One region of the Pinisolibacter sp. DMC100 genome, then DNA from elsewhere that is predicted to be linked to it. Evidence: predicted binding sites of a transcription regulator. Region 1 holds the regulator's gene; the other holds the start of a gene.
The links. The regulator LexA, encoded in region 1, represses DNA repair genes until DNA is damaged. The targets are predictions, from matches to a motif close to TGTTCNNNNTGTGTTCNG.
Positions count from the first base shown of each region.

Region 2: dnaE (DNA polymerase III subunit alpha) is a predicted target of LexA. The motif match lies at 3,383-3,400, and genes of this name have one in related genera.

Region 1 covers NZ_JBQUZT010000002.1:381,475-389,433, forward strand. The annotation lists gene gltA (citrate synthase) at 1-1,029, opposite strand, end outside; gene gltX (glutamate--tRNA ligase) at 1,335-2,759, opposite strand; gene ACT541_RS10675 (ComEC/Rec2 family competence protein) at 2,866-5,535, shown strand; gene lexA (transcriptional repressor LexA) at 5,788-6,516, opposite strand; gene ACT541_RS10685 (hypothetical protein) at 6,779-7,959, opposite strand, start outside.
Region 2 covers NZ_JBQUZT010000002.1:596,286-604,244, forward strand. The annotation lists gene dnaE (DNA polymerase III subunit alpha) at 1-3,115, opposite strand, end outside; gene ACT541_RS11635 (hypothetical protein) at 4,223-4,429, shown strand; gene ACT541_RS11640 (EamA family transporter) at 4,464-5,300, opposite strand; gene ACT541_RS11645 (EAL domain-containing protein) at 5,339-6,892, opposite strand; gene ACT541_RS11650 (hypothetical protein) at 7,184-7,959, shown strand, end outside.

The DNA.
Region 1 (7,959 bases):
CTCGACGGCGACGTCCAGCAGCGGATCGTCCTTGATGCCGAGCGCGGCGAGGACCTCGTGACAGGTCTTCTGCATGATCTTGGCGCGCGGGTCGTAGTTCTTGTAGACCCGGTGGCCGAAGCCCATCAGACGGAACGGATCGTTCTTGTCCTTGGCGCGGCGGACGTATTCCGGGATGCGATCGACGGTGCCGATCTCCTGGAGCATCTGCAGCGCCGCCTCGTTGGCGCCGCCGTGCGCCGGGCCCCACAGGCAGGCGATGCCGGCCGCGATGCAGGCGAAGGGATTGGCGCCCGACGAACCGGCGAGACGAACCGTCGAGGTCGACGCGTTCTGCTCGTGGTCGGCGTGCAGGATGAAGATGTGGTCGAGGGCCTTGGCGAGGACCGGATTGACCTTGTACTCCTCGCACGGGATCGAGAAGCACATCTTCAGGAAGTTGGACGTGTAGTCGAGCGAGTTGTCCGGGTACACGAAGGGCTGGCCGATCGAGTACTTGTAGGCCATCGCCGCGATGGTCGGCATCTTGGAGATCATGCGGATCGACGCGACCATGCGCTGGTGCGGATCGGCGATGTCCAAGCTGTCGTGATAGAAGGCCGCCAGCGCGCCGACGGTGCCGACCATCACCGACATCGGGTGGGCGTCACGACGGTAGCCGGTGAAGAACTTCATCATCTGTTCGTGCACCATCGTGTGACGGTAGACACGGCCCTGGAAGTCGGCGAACTGGGTCTTGGTCGGCAGATCGCCGTAGAGCAGCAGGTAGCAGGTCTCGAGGAACGAGCCCTTCTCGGCCAGCTGGTCGATCGGGTAGCCGCGGTGCAGCAGCACGCCGGCGTCGCCGTCGATGTAGGTGATCTTCGATTCGCACGAGGCGGTCGAGGTGAAGCCCGGGTCGTAGGTGAAGGCACCCGTCTGGCCGTAGAGCTTGGTGATGTCGATGACGTCGGGACCGATCGTTCCGGACTTGACCGGGAACGTTACGGACTTTTCGCCCAAGTTGAGAGTGGCGGACTTGTCGCTCATGCAGTTACCCCCGAACGCGGAAGATCACCCAGTGGCACGTGACTTTCCAACCGATTCGAAGGAACCGGACGGAAAGGCGAGACGATTTGTCTCGGTCCGTGCGTCCGGGTAGGAGGCGTAGCCCATTCCTCTCGGGTCGACAAGCACTTCCTACGGATGAGGCGGTGCAGAAACAGCTCAAAGAAGTATCATGTCAACCCCTTGCAGGGGCGAGAGAAGTCTGTTCTCGCACATGCGAAGGCCGCGCCGTCGGACGGCGCGGCCTCGCGATTTCGTCATCGGCGGGAGCCCTCCGCGACCGGGCCTCAGGCGGCGAGCCGATCGCGCAGACGGGCGATGGTCTCGTCGCGTCCGAGCACCGCCAGGACGTCGAAGATGCCCGGCGAGGTGGTGCGTCCGGTCAGCGCGGCGCGCAGCGGCTGGGCCGCCTTGCCGAGCTTGAGGCCGGCCTCCTCGGCATGGGCGCGCACGACCGCCTCGGTGACCTCGGCCGACCATTCGGCGACCGCCTCGAGACGCGGCACCAGCGCGGCGATCACCGCGAGGCCCGCCTCGTCGAGGAGGGCGGCGGCCTTCTCCTCCATCGGCAACGGCCGGGCGGCATGGATGAAGCGGCAGCCGTCGAGGAGTTCCACCAGCGTCTTGGCGCGCTCCTTCAGGCCCGGCAGGGCCATGCGGATCTTGGCCTCGAGGGCGTCGTCGAGCTTGTCGAGCAGGGCGCGGCCGTCCTCGGTGTGGGGCAGGAAGGCGCGGAACGCCGCCCACAGGTCATCGTCGCTCGTCTGGCGCATGTAGACGCCGTTGAGGTTCTCGAGCTTGGCGAAGTCGAAGCGCGCGGCGCCCTTGTTGATGTCCGACACCTCGAACCAGCCGACGGCGTCTTCCATCGAGAAGATCTCGTCGTCGCCGTGGGACCAGCCGAGGCGGGCGAGATAGTTCTTCAGCGCTTCCGGCAGGTAGCCCATGGCGCGATAGGCATCGACGCCGAGGGCGCCGTGGCGCTTGGAGAGCTTGGCGCCGTCCGCACCGTGGATCAGCGGGATGTGGGCGAAGGCCGGAACGGTCCAGCCCATGGCGCGATAGATCTGGCTCTGGCGCGCGGCATTGGTCAGATGATCGTCGCCGCGGATGACGTGGGTGACGCCCATGTCGTGGTCGTCGACCACCACGGCCAGCATGTAGGTCGGCGTGCCGTCCGAGCGCAGCAGGATGAAGTCGTCGAGCACGTCGTTGCGGAAGGTGACCTTGCCCTGGACGAGGTCGTCGACCACCGTCTCGCCCTCCTGCGGCATCTTCAGACGGATGACGTAAGGAGCACCGGCCGGCGCCTCGGAAGGATCGCGATCGCGCCAGCGGCCGTCGTAGCGCGGCGGGCGGCCTTCCTTCATCGCGGTCTCGCGCATCTCCTCGAGCTCGGCCTGGGTCGCCCAGCACTTGTAGGCGCCGCCCTTGGCGAGCAGCTCGAGCGCCACCTCGGCGTGACGGTTCGCGCGGACGAACTGGAAGATCGGTTCGCCCTCGCCCTCGAGGCCCAGCCAGCGCAGACCGTCGAGGATCGCGTCGATGGCGGCGTCGGTCGAGCGTTCCCGGTCGGTGTCCTCGATGCGCAGCAGCATCCGGCCGCCGGTGTGGCGGGCCCAGAGCCAGTTGAACAGCGCCGTACGGGCACCGCCGATGTGGAGGTAGCCGGTGGGGGAGGGAGCGAAGCGGGTGACGACGGTCTCGACCATGGTGGGGTCCGATCGGGAGAAAAAGGGGGATGCCCGCGGCGGCGATGGCGGCAGACGCGGGATCGTGTAGCATGTCGGGACGGCAAAGCGAACCGGAACCTCGTGCATGTCGGTCGACGCAGCCCCGCGGCGCCTCGGCGCGCCCCGCGTGCTCGATCGCGCGGACGACGACCGGCGGTTCGCTCCGCCGCCGGGCGGCGGACGGCGGCTTCGCTTCGAGGAGGCGCTGCGTCGCCTCGTCGACGGGGCGGAGGACGATCTCGCCCGTGGTGCCGCGCCGCCGCTTCTCGCGGCCTGTTTCGCCGGCGGCATCGCGCTGTGGTTCACCCTGCCGGCGGAGCCGTCGGCGCTCGCGCTCGCGCTCCTCTTCCTCGTCGTCGCCGGATCGGCGGCCGTCTCGCGGCGGCGCGGCGGGCGGGCGATCGGTCGCGTCGTCTTCGCCGCGGTGATCGCCGGCGGGCTCGTCGCCGCCTTCGGTTCGTGGCGCGCGGCGGCACCCCGGCTCGATCACGAGCGCACCGTCGCCGTCGCCGGCCGCGTCGTCGATCTGGATGCCACCGCCAAGGGCGGTACGCGGCTGACCGTCGACGTCGGACGCATGGAGGGCGGCGGGCTTTCTCCCGCGACGACGCCGGCGCGCGTCACCGCGACGCTCGCCGCCGGCCGCGAGGCGCCGGGCATGGGCGAGGCCGTCACCTTCAAGGCGCGGCTGAAGCCGCCGGACGGGCCGGTGCTGCCGGGCGGCTACGACTTCGCCCGGCGGGCGTGGTTCGAGGGGCGCGGGGCGGGCGGTTACGTCCTCGGGCGGACTCATCCGGGCGAGACGGCGGCGCCGGGCCTCGTCGATCGCCTCGTCGCGCCGATCGGCGATCTGCGCCACCGGGTCGCCGAACGCGTCCGCGCCGGGCTTCCCGGCGGCGCCGGCGCGATCGCCGCGGCGATCATGGTGGGCGAGCAGCGGGCGATCCCGGAGAGCGTCGGCGAGCCGCTGCGCGCCTCCGGTCTCACCCACATCGTGTCGATCTCCGGCCTGCACATGAGCCTCGTCGCCGGCGGCGTGATGATCGTGCTGCGCATGCTCATGGCGCTGTCGCCGCGGCTGGCGCTCGACCATCCGATCCGCAAATGGGCGGCGGCGGCGGCCTTCGTCGCGGCGACCTTCTACCTGTTGATGTCGGGCATGCAGGTGGCGGCGCTGCGCTCGCACATCATGGTGTCGATCGCGCTGCTCGCGGTGATCGTCGATCGGCCGGCGATCACCATGCACACGGTGGCGGTGGCGGCGGTCGGCATCCTCGTCTTCGACCCGGAAGCGGCGATGGAGCCGAGCTTCCAGATGTCGTTCCTGGCGGTGATCGCGCTGGTCGCCTCGTGGGACCTGTGGCAGATCCGCGTCGCGGCGCGGCCGCCGCGGCCGGAGGTGCGCGGACCGATCGTCCATGCGCTGGTCTCCGCCTGGCACCATGCCGAGGGCCTCGCCTTTTCCTCGCTGATCGCCGGGCTCGCGACCGCGCCGGTGATCGCCGGCATCTTCTATCGCGGCGCGCCCTATTCGATCCTCGCCAACATGGTGGTGCTGCCGGTCGTCGGCATGGCCGTGATGCCGGCCGCCGTCGTGGCCTTTCTCGCCATGCCCTTCGGGCTCGAGGCGCTGCCGCTGTGGGTGATGGGGCTCGGGATCGACTGGATGGTGGCGGTCGGGCGCTGGACCTCGGCGCTACCGGGCGGCGGCGGTCTCCTCGGCGCACCGCACTGGGCGGCGATGCCGCTCGGCGTCGCGGCGGTGCTGTGGCTGTCGCTGTGGCGCTCGCGGATCCGCCTCGTCGGCCTGGTGCCGGGCGTGCTGTCGATCGTCCTCCTCGGCTTCGGCCCGCGGCCCGACGTGATGATCGGCCGCCACGGCTCGCCGGTCGCGGTGCGCGGCGACGACGGGCGGCTGCACGTGCTGGCGACGAAGGACGACGCCTTCGACACGGCGATCTGGCTCGCCGCCGATGCCGATCCGCGCGACCCGCGAGCGCCCGGCATCGCCGACGGCTGGCGCTGCGACGCGATCGGCTGCGCCTTCGTCCGGGGCGGCGAAGGCGCGGTCGGGACCGGCGCGAGAGACGTGGAGTCGAGTGCGGAGACGTCGGTCGAAGGGCTCGCCGACGGGCGAAGTGAGGGCGCGCGCGGCTCGGCAGGCGGGCCTTCGTCCGATCGGGGGCGGCCGCCTCTGCGGGTCGTGGTGGTGCGCCATCCGCGCGGCTTCGTCGAGGACTGCGGCCGCGCCGACATCGTGATCTCGGCGCTCGCCGCCCCGCCGGGCTGCGCCGCGACGAGCCTGGTGCTCGACCGCGTCGCCCGGGCGAAGACCGGCGCGGTGACGATCGACGTGGCGGCGGTGCCGGTGCCCGACGGTGTCGAGTCGGACGGCACGCGGGCAGTCGAGGCGCTCGGGCGCGGGGCGAACCGGAAAGATGCGTCGCCGTCGGCCGGTGCGGTCGACCCGACGCAGGACGATGCGGCGTCCGCACCCGAGGACGGGGACCGATCGCGACCGGCAGGGCCTGCCGAGGTCACGGTCGGCGAAACGAAGCCGACGAAGAAACGTCTCACCTTCTCCGTGACGCCGAGCCTGCCGGCGTCGCCGCGGGCATGGACGCCACGAGACCCGAACGCCGTCCATGCGCTCGCCGAGGTGACGGCCGATCCGCCGGACGGCGGCGCATCCGCCGCGCCGGCGCCGGCCGAGGCGGACCTCTCCGATTCCACGGCGGTCGGCGCCGATCCCTAGACGGTCTCATGGAGCCCGAGCGCCCGGGAGGCCGGGAGGCCGATGGAAACCGCGCGAGCCTCGACCAACGATGCGGGACCGCCGCGAGCCAGCGACGCGCACGACGACTGGTGAGCCCGTTCATGGATCGGCAGAGCGACACACCTCCGCAGCCCGAGAACGATGCGTCGCCTGCTCCCGGGCCGGATCCGTCTACCGTCGGCCACCCCGAGCGCACGACGCGTCCACGCGCGGGGTGGCCGACGCGCGTCGTCAGTAGCGGCGGATGAGGCCGACGAGGCGGCCCTGCACCTTCACCCGGTCGGGGCCGAAGATGCGGGTCTCGTAGGCCGGGTTGGCGGCTTCGAGGGCGATCGAGGCACCGCGCTTGCGCAGGCGCTTCAGCGTCGCCTCCTCCTCGTCGACGAGGGCGACGACGATGTCGCCGGAATCGGCGTTGTCGCCGCGTTTGATCAGCACCGTGTCGCCGTCGAGGATGCCGGCATCGATCATCGAATCGCCGCGGACCTCGAGGGCGTAGTGTTCGCCGCCGCCCAGCAGGTCGAAGGGCACCGGAATGGCGTGGGTATAGGTCTGGATCGCCGAGATCGGCGTGCCGGCGGCGATGCGGCCCATGACCGGGATCGACACGACCTCCGCCGTCTCCTCACCGGCGGGACCCGGCATCGCGGTCGGCCGCGGCTTGCCGAGCGTGCCCTGGATCACCGAGGGCGAGAAGCCCTTCGAGCCCGGCGCGCGGGCGGGGCTGGCGAGGCCCGGCGCCACCGAATCCGGCAGGCGCACCACCTCGAGCGCCCGCGCCCGGTTGGGCAGGCGGCGGATGAAGCCGCGTTCCTCGAGCGCGGTGATCAGGCGGTGGATGCCCGACTTGGAGCGAAGGTCGAGCGCGTCCTTCATCTCGTCGAAGGAGGGGGGAACGCCGTCCTCCTTCAGACGTTCGTGGATGAACATCAGAAGTTCGAACTGTTTGCGCGTCAGCATGACCCCGTTCCCTCGCCAGCCGGCGCGACGCGATCGGCGTCCGCCCCGGCATGTTCCATCCCCGCGGACCCCGAAGAAGCCCCGCACTCGAACGTACCCGTCCGCACCATGCACTCCCACCGGCCTCTTCGGCCGGTCAGGCAGGCGACTCGCGATGGGTACAAATCACGAACTCACGCTACGCGTTCTGCGGATGTTCCGCAAGGGGGAAGCGTGAACGGCGCCGTTTCGCGCCGTGGAACGGCGTTTCGGCGCACGTCCCTCACCGCAGCTTCAGCAGCTTCCATCTGCCCGCGACGGGAATCGGCTCGAGCCACGGCGGCATGATGCCGTGGCGCAATGCTTGCGCAAGGCCCGCGGGGGCGCGGGCGGCGTAGCGTTCGAAGTCGGCCTGGCCGGGGCAGTAGGCGACGTGGGTGACGGCTCGCCGGGCGAGCACGGCGCGGGCCTCGTCGGGGGGCGAGAGCCAGGCGGCGAGGGCGTCGGCGTTGCCCTGCGTGTTGCGGTGATAGGGCGCGGCGAGGACGGCGTGGCGGGTCAGGCCCAGCACGTGGCCGCCGGTGTCGATCGTCGTCAGGGCGAGACCGGGCGGGGCGGCGCGGTCGAGGGCGGCGAGTTCGGCCGTGTCGAGACAGGCGAGGCCGGCGAGATCGGCAGGCGCGAGCGCGGGGCTCGCGGGCAGGACGACCACCCAGAAGAGCGACAGGAAGGGCAGGGCCGCCGGCAGGAGAGCGAGGCGCCAGCGCGGCGCGTCGAAGCGGGCGAGGTGGCGGCCGAGCGCGGCCAGCGCCCAGCCGGCGGCGGCGAGCGCCGGGGCGGAGGTCGAGGTCGCGGCGCGCACCTGCCACACCGTCGCGGCGAGGCCGACGGCGACGACGCCGGCGAGCGCCAGCCAGCGGACGCGGGCGACGCCGGTCTCGCGGGCAGCCGCGACGAGGGCGACGACGAGCGAGACGGCGATCGGCGCCACGGCGGCGCCGGCGGCGGCGGGATCGAGGGCGGCGAGACGGCGGAGCGACAGCGCCTCGGGCACGTCGGCGAGCCAGAAGTCGACGACGAGGCGGGGAACACCGGCGAGCGGGTCGGCGAGGCACTGCGGGAAGACGGCGACGAGGAGCCCCGCCAGCGCCGCGCCGAGGACGGCGAGGCCGATCCAGCGAGCGGGTGCGCCGAGCCGCGGGGCGAGGGTGCCCGCTACCGCGAGGCCGACGCCACCGAAGATCGCCAGTGTCAGCTGCACGGTCGAGAAGGCGTCGCAGACGGGACCGGCGGCCGGGTCGGCGAAGAGCCCCCAGGTGAGCGCGCAGGCCGCGGCGAGGCCCCCGCCGTAGAGCGCGGCGGCGCGGCCCTGGGCCGGGCTCGCGGTGGCGGCGAGGGCGTAGGCGGCGGAGATCGCCACGAGGAAGGGCAGGTTCTCGATGCTGATCGCCAACGACAGAGCCG
Region 2 (7,959 bases), 210 kb from region 1:
CCGAGAAGATCACCGCCTCGTAGGAGCCGGTCGGATCGGACATGCGGACGATGCCCATCTTGTTGCCGGTCTTGGTCTTTCGCTCCTGACGACTGGTCACCGTGCCGGCGAGGCGGCCGAAGTTGGCGCCGCGCTTCACCGAGGCCTGGAACTCGGCCCACATCTGCACGCGCATCTTCTCGAGCACGCCGCGATATTCGTCGAGCGGGTGGGCGGAGAGGTAGAAGCCGATCGCCGAATGCTCCTTCTGCAGCCGCTCCGCCGTCGTCCACGATCCGGTCGCCGGCAGGCGGATCGGCTCGACCGAGGCGGTGCCGCCGAAGAGCGCGCCCTGCCCCGCGTTCATGTCCTCGCGCACCCGTGCCGCTGCCGCGACGATCGTGTCGAGCGCCTCGGCGACGCGGCCGCGGTCCTTCTCGAGCTCGTCGAAGGCGCCGGCGGCCACCAGGCTCTCGAGCGTCCGCTTGTTGATCTGCTTGGGGTCGATCCGGTGGGCGAAGTCGGAGAGATCCCGGAACGGCCTGTCGCCGCGCGCCGCCACCAGATGCTCGACCGCCTGACCGCCCACCCCCTTCACGGCGGCGAGCGAATAGACGATGGCGCCGTCCTGGACGTCGAAATATTCGCGCGAGCGATTGATCGACGGGGGGATGACCGAAATCCCGAGCCGCATCGCCTCGCGGCGGAAATCCGCCAGCTTGTCGGTGTTGCCCATGTCGAGCGTCATGGTCGCGGCGAGGAACTCGACGGGATAGTTCGCCTTCATCCAGGCGGTGTGATAGGCGACCAGCGCATAGGCGGCGGCGTGGCTCTTGTTGAAGCCGTAGTCGGCGAACTTGGCGAGCAGGTCGAAGATCGTGTCGGCATGCTCCTTCGTCAGCCCCTGTTTCAGGGCGCCGTCGACGAAGCGGATGCGCTGGGTGTCCATCTCCGCCTTGATCTTCTTGCCCATGGCGCGGCGCAGAAGGTCGGCTTCGCCGAGCGAATAGCCGGAGAGGATCTGCGCGATCTGCATCACCTGCTCCTGGTAGACGATGATGCCGAAGGTCTCCTTCAGCACCGGCTCCAGCAGCGGATGCATGTAGTCGGGCTTTTCCTCGCCGCGCTTGCGCGCGCCGTAGACCGGGATGTTGGCCATCGGGCCCGGCCGGTAGAGCGCGACCAGCGCGATGATGTCCTCGAAGCGATCCGGTTCGATGTCGGCGATCGCCTTGCGCATGCCGGTGGATTCCAGCTGGAACACCCCGACCGTCTCGCCCTTGGCCAGGAGCGCGTAGGTCGGTGGATCGTCGAGCGGCAGGGCGGCGAGATCGACGTTCACCCCCTTGCGCTCGATCAGCTTCACGCCGGTCTGCAGCGTCGTCAGCGTCTTCAGGCCGAGGAAGTCGAACTTCACCAGGCCGGCGCTCTCCACCCATTTCATGTTGTACTGGGTGACCGGCATGTCGGAGCGCGGATCGCGGTAGAGCGGCACCAGCCGGTCGAGCGGCCGGTCGCCGATCACCACGCCGGCGGCATGCGTCGAGGCGTGGCGATAGAGACCCTCGAGCTTCAGCGAGATGTCGAGGAGCCGCTCGACGATCGGCTCCTCCGCCCGCGCCTCCTGCAGCTTGGGCTCGCCCTCGAGCGCCTGTTTCAGCGTCACCGGATTGGCCGGGTTCTGCGGCACGAGCTTGCAGAGCCGGTCGACCTGGCCGTAGGGCATCTGCAGCACGCGGCCGACGTCGCGCAGCACGGCGCGCGCCTGCAGCGAACCGAAGGTGATGATCTGGGCGACCTGATCGCGGCCGTATTTCTCCTGGACGTAGCGAATGACCTCTTCGCGGCGGTCCTGGCAGAAGTCGATGTCGAAGTCGGGCATCGACACGCGTTCGGGGTTGAGGAAGCGCTCGAACAGCAGCGCGAAACGCAGGGGATCGAGATCGGTGATGGTGAGGCACCACGCCACCAGCGAGCCTGCGCCCGAACCACGGCCGGGGCCGACCGGAATGCCGTGCGCCTTGGCCCATTTGATGAAGTCCGACACGATCAGGAAGTAGCCGGGGAACTTCATCTTCTCGATGATGCCGAGCTCGAACTCGAGCCGGTCGCGGTAGTCCTGCTCGGTGCGGCCCGGCGCGATGCCGTGGGCGGCGAGGCGGTGGTCGAGACCGGCGGTGGCCTGGGCACGCAGTTCCTTCGCCTCCGCCACCTCGGCGTCGGCGCCCGAGCCGGTGAAGCGCGGCAGCAGCGGCTTGCGCTTCACCGTGCGATAGGCGCAGCGCCGCGCGATCTCGATCGTCGAGGCGAGCGCTTCGGGCAGATCGGCGAAGAGCTTCACCATCTCGGCGCGCGACTTGAAATAGTGCTCGGGCGTCAGCCGGCGGCGGTCCTCCTCGGCGATGACGCGGCCCTCGGCGATGGCGATCAGCGCGTCGTGGGCCTCGAAGTCGTCGCGGACGGCGAAGAACGGCTCGTTGGTGGCGACCAGCGGCAGACCGAGGTCGTAGGCGATGTCGATCAGCACCGGTTCGGCGAGCTTCTCCTCCTCGAGGCCGTGGCGCTGGATCTCGACGTAGAGCCGATCGCCGAAGATCTTCGCGAGCGTCTCCACCCGCTTGCGGGCGAGATCGGTGCGGCCGCCGACGATCGCCCGGTCGATCGGGCCGGTCGGACCGCCGGTCAGCACGATCAGGCCCTCGTGGAACTCGGCGAGATCGTCGGGCTCGACATGCGGCGGCTCGGCGCCCTCGGTGCCGGTATAGGAGCGTGAGACGAGGCGGACGAGGTTTTCCCAGCCGCGTTCGTCGCGGGCGATGAAGACGAGGCTCGGCAGGCGCTCGTGCATCACCGGGCGGCGGCCGGGCTCGGCGGTCTGGTCGACGAAATCGACGGCGATCTGGCAGGCGGCGATCGGCTGGATGCCCTTGTCGGTCGCCTTTTCGGAGAACTCCAGCGCGCCGAAGAGATTGCCGGTGTCGCAGAGCCCCATCGCCGGCTGATGGTCGGCCTTGGCGAGATCGAGCAGCCTGCCGAGCGGCATCGCGCCTTCGAGCAGCGAATAGGCCGAATGGCAGCGCAGATGCACGAAGCCGACGCCGGCCTTCCCGCCCTCGCTCGCCGTTGCCTCGGCCATGACACCCTCCTCGCGACGACTCGCCCGCATCCGAAGCGCTCAAACTAGCGCCGGGCGGAAGCGGATCAAACCACGGATCGGTCCGCGACCCCGCGCGACGGAAGGATCATCCCCGTTATCCCGCGCCGACGGGCGTCGGACCGATCTCGCCCACGGGCTCGGCCCACCTCGCGGCCTCGCCGTCCTCACGCGCCCCCGTCTCACGTCGCCGTCACACACCGTCGCGTGCGACGTCCTAGCCCGCCACGCGCCCTTTCGCGCAGCGAAGGTTCGTGATATGTTCTCAGTAGAAGGCGGCCCTGCCGATCGCCTCGCCCCACATGGCGATCATGGCGACGAAGGACACGACGGCGCCCAGCGAAAAGGCATCCCGAGCGAGACCACGAACAGCGTTTCCCATGTCCATCTCCTCCGCTTTCATCCACCGGATATCCACAAGTATGTTCGTGTTTTGTTCCATCGTCAAGAGGTGATTTTCGAGAGGAATGGCGGGGCGACCCACGCCGGGGGCCGGCGACGGGATGCAGGCCCGACGACGTGGCGTCGGCGTCGATGACGGGATACCGGGTTCGACGACGGTCACCGCCGGTGGCTGGCACCGGACCCGGCACGCGGACTTCGGACCGGGCGATGCCGACACAGGGACTCTGCGATGAGACCCCGCATCGGGCGACGGTGCACCGGCCTCGGCGACGAGACCTCGGACCGAGCGTCGGGCGCCGGACCGGGCAGTGCGAGCCTCCGGGCTCGGCAAGCCAGGCGCGGCGACTGTGGTAGATCTCGGCCGGGCGGGACCATCGAACGCGTCGCGGCGGCTCGACGGCAGGGTGTGCGGCGGTCGCTCGGGCGCTTGCGAAGCGGGCGCGTTCGGCGCCGCGCGGATCGGAAGACGCCGTCGGTGTCGGCGGCGGTCGAGCGGGCCACGCCGGCGCGGCGTGAGATCGACGCCTCGGAGATCGGGCGCCGTCGTCGCCGGCGCGGGCGGGTGTAGGCCGCGGAGAGATCGACGACGGTCGGCGCGACGACACGGGGTGCCGTCGGCCGCGCTGCAGCGGCGGGGGGCCACGGCAGGGTCGGAACGGGTGGACTCGAGCGCAAGAGGTGGCCATGACGCGCAGGCTTCAGCAGTGGGCGGTCACCGAGCAGGCCTTCCTCCGACGCGAGATCGAGGAATACCGGGCGGGCGCCACGCTGCGATCGCCGAGCGGCGAGGACATCACCGCGACGAAGCTCGACGAGCTCGTCATTCGGCTCGAACATGCGACGATCGTCGTCGAAGACCTCGAGAACGACGGGAAGCCTCGGGTTCCGTGAGGCGCAGGTTGCGCTCGGCGGCGAGACACTCCCCTCACCCACCCCGCAACATCGCCACGCCGGTGACGACCACGGCCACGGCGGCGAGATGGATCCAACCGAGGCGTTCGCGGAAGAGCACGCGGCCGAGGATCAGCGCGAAGACGATCGACGTCTCGCGCAGCGCCGCCACCAGCGCCACCGGGGCCTGCGTCATCGCCCAGACGGCGACGCCGTAGGAGACCATCGACGCCATGCCGCCGAGAAGGCCGATCGCCGCCCTGCCCTTCAGTGCGGTGAGCAGGATCGCCGGCCGCGTCGCGAGGCTCCAGCCGACCAGCGGCAGGGCGGCGAGGGCCGCGCCCCACAGCGCATAGGCGATCGGCGAGCCGGAGAGGCGCACGCCCTGGCCGTCGGTGATGGTGTAGCCGGCGATGAAGAGTGCATTCAGAAGCGCCAGCGCGATGCCGCCGAAGCTGCCGCGACCGCGCCCGGCGAAGACCAGACCGCCGATGCCGGCGCCGACCATCACGACGCCGATCCAGCCGGCGGTCGAGGGCACCTCGCCGAAGACACCGACGCCGGCGATCGCCACGATCACCGGGGCGGCGCCGCGCATCAGCGGATAGGCGACGGTCAGGTCGACGAGGCGATAGGCGCCCGCCATCAGCGCGAAATAGACCACCTGCAACACCGCGGAGGCCGCGAGCCAGGGCCAGGCGGCGGGCGCCGGCGGCGGCAGGAAGGGCGCGACGACGAGGCCGAGGAGACCCGAACCGGTGGCGACCAGGACGGTGGTCGTGGCCTTGTCCTGCGCGCTCTTGACGAGGGCGTTCCAGCCGGCATGGACGGCGGCGGCGGCGAGGACGGCGAGAAAGACGAAGAGGCTCATCGCCCTTCGTCACCTCGTTTGCCGGCAAAGACAAGGGGTCAGGCGGCGTCTTCCGTACCGGCCAGATCGTCGTCGTCGAACTCGAGATGCGGGCGCACCATCGAGGCGGCGAGGTCGACGAAGAGGTCGGCCGGGAGCGCGGGGGCGAAGACATACCCTTGCGCCGAGGTCACGCCCTTGGCGCGCAGGCGCTCGAGCTGTTCCTGGGTCTCGACGCCCTCGGCGACGACGCCCATGTCGAGCGAGTTGGCGAGTTCGACCAGCACGTCGACGATGGTCGAGGCGCCGAGATCGGCGCCCATGGCGTCGACGAACATCTTGTCGATCTTCACGATGTCGATGCCGAGCTGCTGGATGTAGGCGAGGCCGCCGTGGCCGGTGCCGGTGTCGTCGAGGGCGACGCGGCAGCCGAGCGAATGCATCTCGGCGATGATGCGGCGGGCCTGCGGCACGTCGCGCAGCGGATAGCGCTCGGTCACCTCGAAGACCAGCTGATCGTAGGCGATCGGCCCGTCGCCGAAGATCGCCTCGATGTCCTCGATGATCTGGTGATCGTCGAAATGACCGGCGAAGAGGTTGATCGACAGCTTGAGATCGGGGTTGGCGGAATAGAAGGCGCCGAGGGCGGCCAGCGACTTGCGCATCAGCTGGCGCGTCATCTCGAAGACGTGGCCGGAGCTCTCGACATAGGGCATGAAGGCGCCGGGCGAGACGGTGGTGCCGTCCGGCCGGATCCAGCGTGCCAGCATCTCGCAGCCCTCGATGCGGCCGGTGTCGATGTTCATCACCGGCTGGAAATAGGGCTCGAACTCGGCGCGGCCGAGCGCCACCGCGATCTCGTCGTCGACTTCCGACGTCGGCTTGCGGAAGAGCCAGAGCGAGAAGCCGATCAGCACCACGGTCGAGGCGATCGAACCGATCGCCAGCGTCGCCTCGAGCGGACGGACGAGTTCCGCCACGCCCGCGCGCGAGACCTCGACGCGGACGGTGAGCGGGAAATAGTCGGAGCGCGCCTCCGCCACCATCGCCTCGCCCTGGTCGGTACGACCTCCCCAGGCGGCCCAGACGCCGCCGCCGAGTTCCACCGTCACCGAGCGGGAGCCGCGGAGATAGGCGGCGCCGCCGTCGAGGTCGAGCATCGAGGGCGCGATCTCGGCGACGAGATGGACACCGACCGACGTGCGCCAGGCGACGACGACCGTCCCCTTGGCGGCATCCGGCACGACCTCGGAGTCGAGCACGGCGAGCGTCACGGCGCGGGCGGGATCGGGGCGGAAGAGCGCGGCGCCGCGGCGACGGGCGGGGGGCGGGTCGAAACACATCGGCAGGCCGGTGGCGTCGACGATGCCGATGCGGCGAATGTACTGCGAACGCGCAGCCTTCTCGCCGAGCAGGGCGAGATCTTCCGGCCGGCAGGTCGACAGCCCGGCGCGATCGGCCTCGCGCAGCACCGAGATCGCCTCGGCGGTCACGACTTCGGCGCGCTCGAGCTGGCGGGCGGCGACGGCGGAGATCTCGTCGCGGCCGAAGCGCTCGGCATGGGTCGTCAGCACCCAGTGACCGAGCACGAAGGGCGCGACACCGATGATCACGGCAATACCGACTGCCGAGAGAAGAAGAAGGCCGCGACTGGTCACCGTTCGATCCGATCCCCGTTCGCCGCCGAGTTTGGACGCACGTGGTAAACAGGGACTGAACGCAGCCGACGGAACGGCCGGAAGGCGCCGAATTCCGGGCGTTTACGACGCTCGGCTCGATTGCTTTCGCACGCGATGCGGTCCACCCTCGGCCGAATCGCAATTCCGCCACACGGCACGGGCACTCGATCGCGCGCGCCGCATTCTGTCGTTCGTTCATTCGCTCTCTTTCAACGAGGCCTGGCCATGTCCACTCCCCGTCGTTCCCTTCGCCTCTTCGCGGCCTCGCTGGTGATCGGCGTCTCGCTGCCCCTCGCCGCGCCGGCACTCGCCCAGAGCACCCGCGACAAGATCATCGAGATGACGACGCAGTCGCTGAAGGCGAGCGGCGCCAAGGAGGTCGTCTTCGGCAAGGTCGAGGGCGACGACGCCCGCTTCGTCGTCTCCGACACCCGCGTCGCCTCCGAGGTCGAAGGCAAGAAGACGACGATGAGCGTCGCCAAGACCACCTGGACCGGCGCGGTTCCGTCCGCAGACGGCGGCTACGACGCCGCCGAGATCGCCGCCGAGGGCGTGCGCATCGAGGGCGACGACGCCAGGATCGCGGCCGAGAAACTGGTGCTCACCAACTACCACGGCGTCGCGCCGGCCAAGGTCGTGCCGGGCAAGATCACCGGCGAGCGGGTCGAGAAGGCCGTCGCCACGGGCCTCGTCGTCGACACCGAGGACGGCAAGAAGGTGCCGATCGCCTCGGTCTCCTTCGCCGCCTCCGACTATGTCGGCGACACGCCGCGCAAGGCCGCCTTCGACCTCAAGGGCATCGAGGTGACGCTCGACCCGAAGGATCCCGACCTCGCACCCGCTCGTGCGCTCGGCTACGAGAAGCTGTCGATCGACGCGGGCTTCGAGGGGACCTGGGACGACAAGACCGGCCGTCTCGACATCGCCCGCATCACGGTGGGCGCGGCGCAGGCCGGCGAGCTCCGTCTCTCCGGCGTGATCGGCGGCCTGACGCCGGCGAC